2 regions of the Sphingomonas sp. GW821-FHT10F09 genome follow, and region 1 is predicted to be linked to the other one. Evidence: riboswitches for the same ligand, from Rfam matches in the RefSeq annotation. Region 1 holds a riboswitch; the other holds the start of a gene.

What was found. A riboswitch is a leader RNA that binds a small molecule or an ion and turns the genes downstream of it on or off. The one in region 1 is predicted to bind glycine.
Region 2: another riboswitch for glycine. It lies ahead of AC1RTO_RS18415 (L-serine ammonia-lyase); the one in region 1 lies ahead of gcvT (glycine cleavage system aminomethyltransferase GcvT).

What each region holds. Positions count from the first base shown of each region.
Region 1 covers NZ_JBXASI010000001.1:173,168-176,571, forward strand. The annotation lists gene AC1RTO_RS00750 (hypothetical protein) at 150-785, shown strand; glycine riboswitch at 1,039-1,131, shown strand; glycine riboswitch at 1,132-1,238, shown strand; gene gcvT (glycine cleavage system aminomethyltransferase GcvT) at 1,298-2,518, shown strand; gene gcvH (glycine cleavage system protein GcvH) at 2,540-2,911, shown strand; gene gcvPA (aminomethyl-transferring glycine dehydrogenase subunit GcvPA) at 3,034-3,404, shown strand, end outside.
Region 2 covers NZ_JBXASI010000009.1:2,286-5,689, reverse strand. The annotation lists gene AC1RTO_RS18415 (L-serine ammonia-lyase) at 1-1,166, opposite strand, end outside; glycine riboswitch at 1,196-1,276, opposite strand; glycine riboswitch at 1,285-1,372, opposite strand; gene AC1RTO_RS18410 (replication initiator protein A) at 1,669-2,676, shown strand; gene AC1RTO_RS18405 (helix-turn-helix domain-containing protein) at 3,103-3,404, shown strand, end outside.

The sequences.
Region 1 (3,404 bases):
TGGACGCGCGCGCGGAAGTCCGCGATTGGGCAAGCGCGCGGGAGCACGCGATTGCTTGCACCCGCGACAGCCGGTTCCTATGCTGCGTGCCGCACCGTCGGAGCCGTCCGGCGCCGCATCCCGTCCGTTCGACAAAGGTACGCGTCTCCGTGAAAACTCCGCTTCTCGGCCTCACCGCCCTCGGCCTGATCCTCTCCGGGTGCGCCGGCAAGGGCGAGATCGTGGAAGGCGGCATCACCGCCGTGCGCTCGGCCTGCCCGACGGTCGGCGTCGCCGCCGGCACCGGCGACATCACGCTGTTCGATCCCGTCACCAGCCGCGATGCGAGCGCGATCGACGTGGTGGCGAACATGACCAACGTGCGCGGCACCTGCAACGACGCGGGCGACCAGATCGCGACCGCGGTGACCTTCGACGTCGCGGCGCGGCGCGCCCGCACCGACGGTCCGCGCGATATCGTGCTGCCTTATTATATCGCGATCGTCCGCGGCGGGTCGGCGGTGACGGCGAAGCGCAAGGGCCAGATCGCGATCCACTTCGACGCCGGGCAGGCACGCGCGCAGGCGAGCGGCACCGCCTCGACGCAGATCGCGCGGTCGGCGGCGACGCTACCCGACGAGGTGCGCGAACAGCTGACCCGCAAGCGCAAGGCGGGCGACGAGGATGCCGCGACCGATCCGCTGTCGCGGCCCGAGGTGCGGTCCGCCGTCCTGCGGGCGAGCTTCGAGGCGCTGGTCGGGTTCCAGCTGACCGACGAGCAGCTGAAGTATAACGCGCAGCGGTAAGGTCGCGGCGTAAGCCTCCGCGTCGTTGGTCATCCCCGCCTGCGTGGGGATGACGACGGTTACGCGTGGGTGTCCGGCGGGCTGGTGACGCCCGGGCGTACCGCTCGCCTCGCGTTCGACGGCGTCCGTATCGCGCGCACGCGACCCACCCCCGGCCCCTCCCTGCGAGAGAGGGTAGGATGGGCGTCTTTCCCGATTGACTAAGCCATGCTGCGCCGCCACAGATCGCCGGGTCGATGCCGGGCAACCGGCATGGGCGCGCGCGGGAGAGAGCCTCTTCACAAGGAGGCCGCCGAAGGAGCAACCACCCCGGAATCTCTCAGGCACCACGGACCGCGCGCCGCCTCATCGACACTCTGGAAAGCGTTCCTTTGAGGAGCCACCGAAGGGGTAAGCCCGGCGTTTCGCGACATCGGGTCAAAGCTCTCAGGTCACCGTGACAGAGGGGGTATGACGGATCGGATGCGGCCCCCGGCCGCGCTTCGGTCGCGTGCCTTTTTTGGAGACGGTTGATGAGCGATACGCTGCCAGACATTCTCGCTGAGACGTTAGTCGGGGCCGACCCGCTCGACGACCTGAACGAAGGCGACGAGCCCGCGATCCTGCAACTCCCGCTCGACGCCTGGCACCGCGCCCGCGGCGGCCGGATGGTGCCGTTCGCCGGCTATGAGATGCCCGTCCAGTACGACGGCATCATGGCCGAGCATCTGTGGGTGCGCGAATCGGCGGGCCTGTTCGACGTCAGCCATATGGGCCAGGTCGGCTTCACCGGCGACGGCATCGATGCGGCGGGCGTCGCCAGGGCGCTCGAAGCGGTGCTGCCGGGCGATATCGGCGGCCTCGGCCCCACCAAAATCCGCTATTCGCTGCTGCTCAACGACGAGGGCGGCATCCTCGACGACCTGATGGCGACGCGGCTGCCCGAGGAGGGCGCGCATCCCTTCGGCGAGGCGAGCTATTACGTCGTCGTCAACGGCGCGACCAAATATGACGATCTGTCCTATCTGCTCGACGTGCTGCCCGACGCCATCACGATGAACCTGATGGAGGATCAGGCACTGCTCGCGGTGCAGGGGCCGAAGGCGGTCGCCGCGGTCGCGCGGCTGATCCCCGGCGTCGAAACCCTCGTGTTCATGACCGCGGGCGCGTTCGACTGGAACGGCCATGCGCTGTGGATCAGCCGCTCGGGCTATACCGGCGAGGATGGCGTCGAGATCTCGATCCCCGCCGAGGCCGCCGCCGACTTCGCCGACGCGATCTGTGCCGAGCCGGAAGTGAAGCCGATCGGCCTCGGCGCGCGCGACTCGCTGCGGCTCGAGGCGGGGTTGCCGCTGTATGGCCACGACCTCGATCCCGAGACGACGCCGGTGATGGCCGACCTTGGGTTCGCGCTGTCGAAGCGCCGCCGTGAGGCCGCCGACTTCGCCGGTGCGGCGCGCATCCTCGCCGAGCGTGCGGACGGCGCCGCGGTGAAGCGCGTCGGCCTGTCGGTCGCCGGGCGCCAGCCGGTGCGCGAGGGCGCGAGCGTCGTCGATGCGGATGGTGCGGTGATCGGCCGCGTCACCAGCGGCGGCTTCGCCCCCAGCGTCGGCGCGCCGATCGCGATGGCCTATATCCCGACCGCGCTCGCCGCCGCCGGCACGGCCGTGCAGCTGGTCCAGCGCGGCAAGATCCATGCGGCGACGGTCGTGCCGATGCCGTTCGTTCCCCACCGCTACGTCCGGCAGCTTTGAACATCCTGGGAGGCAAGTGAGATGAGCCGTTACTTTACCGAAGATCACGAATGGGTCGACGTGGATGGCGACATCGGCACCGTCGGCATCTCCGAATATGCGCAGGGCCAGCTCGGCGACATCGTGTTCGTCGACGTGCCGGAAGACGGCAAGCAGCTGGCCAAGGGCGACGAGGCCGCGGTGGTCGAATCGGTCAAGGCGGCGTCGGACGTCTATTCGCCGGTGTCGGGCAACGTGATCGAGGGCAATGCGGCGCTGGTCGACGACCCGTCGCTGGTCAATTCGGATGCCGAGGGCGAGGGCTGGTTCTTCAAGATCACGCTCAGCGACCCGTCGGAGCTCGAATCGCTGATGGACGAAACCGCCTACGCGGCGTTCGCCTCGAAGCTGTAAGTCTTTGCCCCTCTCCTTCGGGGGAGGGGTCGGGGTGGGGCCTGTCCGCAGGCGCTGGTCTCGATGAGACCTCCCCCACCCCTTGCTCCTCCCCCGAAGGGGAGGGGTTTAGGGAGTAATTGATGCGCTACCTGCCGCTTACCCAGCCCGACCGTGATGCGATGCTGTCGGTCATCGGTGCCGCCAGCATCGACGACCTGTTCGTCGACGTGCCCGAATCCGCCCGTCTCGACGGCCCCGTCCACGGACTGCCGAACCACGCGTCCGAGCTGGCGGTCGAGCGGCACATGACCGCGCTCGCGCGCCAGAATACGGTCGCCGGCGAGGTGCCGTTCTTCCTCGGTGCGGGGGCGTACCGGCATCACGTGCCGGCCAGCGTCGATCACCTGATCCAGCGCGGCGAGTTCCTGACCGCCTATACGCCGTACCAGCCGGAAATCGCGCAGGGCACGCTGCAGATGCTGTTCGAATTCCAGACGCAGGTCGCGCGCCT
Region 2 (3,404 bases), on a different contig from region 1:
ATGCCGATCTCGGCGGCATTCTCGATCTGGCGGTTGCTGCCGCCGAGCACCGCGGCGAGCGCGCCCGCCGCCATCGAGCAGGCGACGCCGACCTCGCCCTGGCAGCCCATCTCGGCGGCCGAGATCGACGCGCGCTTCTTGTAGAGCATGCCGATCGCCGCGGCGGTGAGCAGGAAGGTGCGAGCCCCCTCCCCCCGCGCCTCGGCCGACGCATCGCGCGCGACCAGCGTCTCGTAGAAGCGCAGCACCGCCGGCAGCACGCCGGCCGCGCCGTTGGTCGGTGCGGTGACGACGCGGCCGCCTGCGGCATTCTCCTCGTTGACCGCGAGCGCCCACAGGCTGACCCATTCGAACACCTCGGCCGGGTTGCTGCCGGGGACGTCGCCGGTCAGCCCCTGCGCGATCGCATGCGCACGGCGCCGGACCCTGAGGCCGCCGGGTAGCACGCCCTCCTGCGCGATGCCGCGGTCGATGCAGGCGCTCATCGCCGCGCGTACCGCATCGAGGAAGGCGTCGGTCTCCACCGGCGTGCGCCACGCCTCCTCGTTGGCGCGGACCATGTCGGCGATCGACAGGCCGCTCGCATCGCCAAGGACGAGCAGATCGGCGCCGGAGGTAAAGGGATAGCGGACCGCGACATTGGTCGCGGCGACCGGCGCGCCCTTGCGCAGGATCGCGCCGCCTCCGATCGAGAAATAGGTTTCGGCCTGAATGCTTCCATCGGCGCGGGTCGCGGTGAGGGTCATGCCGTTGGGATGTTCGGGCAGGAACTGCCGCGGGTGGAAGACGATGTCGGCGTCGGCGAAGGCGATGCCATGGTGGCCGGCGAGCAGCAGCTGCCCGCGCGCGGCGATATCGGCGAGGATCGCGGGCGCAGTATCGGGATCGAGCCGCTCGGGCTCCCAGCCGGCCAGGCCGAGGATCGCGGCGGTGTCGGTCGCATGACCGCGTCCAGTCAGCGCGAGGCTGCCGTAGAGGTCGCAGGTGGTGCGGACCGGGGGCGGCGCCCCTTGCCCCACCACGCGCTGCGCAAAGTCGAACGCGGCGCGCATCGGGCCGACGGTATGCGAACTCGACGGGCCGATGCCGATCGTGAACAGTTCGGCGACGCTGATCGGGCGATCGAGGTCGCGGTCGAGCGGTGCGGTGACGGGATCGGTGTGCATGCGGTCCTTCCGCCGGCGTCGCCGGCCTGCATGCCCCATCTGTCCCTTGCGCCTGAGATCGTTATCCCGTCGGCGGACGCCGGGTGGCGCCACTCTCCAGATGTACAGCCAGGGGTCTGGCGCCGCTGTGGTCCTTTGGCCTGAGAGTTTCCGGGGCGGTTGCTCCTTCGGCGCCGGGTTCGCCCGGTCTCTCCCACATCGATGGTCGGATGTATCCGTCGGCGGGAGCCCGCGGGTCAAGGGGCATCGCGCGGGCCACCCCGAGCATCATGTCGGTCAATGGACATGTAGACATGTCAACCGGGATGGCATGTAACCGCCATCTCGTGACATCTGCTCTCGACATGTCGACAGATCGACAGGTGATACGCGGAACGCCTGCTTATCGCCGGCTGCGGCATTTCCTACTCGAAAGCACGAACTGATGGATGTCGGCACCCCTTTTCCCTCGGTAATCCAGCTTGGGGTGCCAAAAGTTCGTGCTTTCGAGTAGGAAATGACCATGCCCCGTTCGACCACCTCTTCCCGCTCCACGCCCGCGCCATCCGGCAAGCCTGCCGGCATCCCGCAGGGCGATCTGTTCCTGCTCGACAGCCCGCTGCACGGCGAGATCCGCGGCGAGCGGTCGCTGATGGCGTTTCCCTTCTTCGCGCTCTCCAAAAACGCGTGGATGAAGCCGCTGACCTACGACCATGCGACCGTGTCGATCGAGGTGCGCCCCTCGGCGAGCGGCGTCGCGACGATCTACGACAAGGAGATCGTGCTCTACATCGCAAGCCTGATGGCGGCGAAGCTGGAAGCGGGGGAGAATGTCGAGCAGGATTTCATCTTCACCGCGCACGACCTGTTCTCGGTCACCGGCAGCAACCATTCGGCGCGCTCCTACGGGCGGCTGTCGGAGGCGCTCGAGCGGCTGCAGGGCACGCAGATTAAGACCAATATCGAAGCGGGCGGGGAGGGGGAGGAGGGCTTCTTCTCGTGGCTCTCCGAAGCAAAACTCCATTATACCAAGACCAAGAGCGGCGAACGCCGGCTGAAGGCGGTCAAGGTGCGGCTATGCGACTGGCTGTTCCGCGCGATCCTGCTCGATCGCCACGTGCTCGATTATGCCGCCGCCTATTTCCAGCTGGGGCCGATCGAGCGGCGGATCTACGAAGTCGCACGCTCGACCTGCGAGGGCGACGGGCTCGACATCGATCTGGCGACCTTCCGGCTGCAGATCGGCTATCAGAACCCGCTGTCGAACTTCAAGGCGGCGCTGAAACAGATCGTCGCGACCGACAGCATCCCCGACTACCACCTCGAGCTGGTCGAGGAGACGGCGGGGGAGGGGGGCGATGCCACGCCGCGCCGCGGCCGGCGCGCACCGCAGGCGCGCGTGGTGATCATGCCGAGGCCCCATGTGCCGGCGCTGCAGACGCTCAACGACGCGACCGCCGGCCGCGGCGCGGGCGATGCCGAATCACCCGCCGGGACACCAGTCGAGTCGGAACCCGACGTCGCGGGCTGATTCGCGGGGTGCGGGGCAATTGTTACTCGAAAGCACGAATGAAATGGCGTGCATTGTTACTCGAAAGCACGAATCGCGGGGCAATTGTTACTCGAAAGCACGAACTTTTTCGGTTTAAATACTCGAAAGCACGAACCGTAGCCGCTTCCGCTGTTGGATCATTGCTGCAAAAAGATGGCACACGTGGCCATGCCGGCCGCGGCGATGTTCAGGATGCGGCCGTGACCACATAAAGGAAAGCCCGGCACGAAGGCCGGGCATCCCAAAAGAGCTGTTCAAGAGAGCAGGCATCGCCAAATGCCCGACACGTGAAACTTAGCAGGTCACGGCTTTCCAAATAGCTCCGAACCCAATCCGGTTCAAGGATGCGCGTTTCGCGCCACGGATTTTTTCGTCTCCGGTCCCGGCCCCACAAGGGGATGGAAGATGATGGCGTTTACCCTAGGGGAAGCGAGCGCACGCGTGCTGGCGCGGGCGAGCGAGGGCGCGCGTGCGCGTGCGCGGCGTCCGGAGAATATGCCGCATCCGCGGCGGTCAGATGGTATGCCGCATCCGCGGCAAGCGGGCGGTGTGCATCGCACCGGTGCGCCGGTGCTGCGCGACAGTATCGAGGCGGGGACGTTCGAGGACCTGTTCTTCGCGGTGCCGGCGCCGGGCGAGCCCGACCGACTGCTGCGCGCCTGCCGCCGCGCGCTCGACGCCGGCCGTCGCCTGCGTCGCGAGGAGCG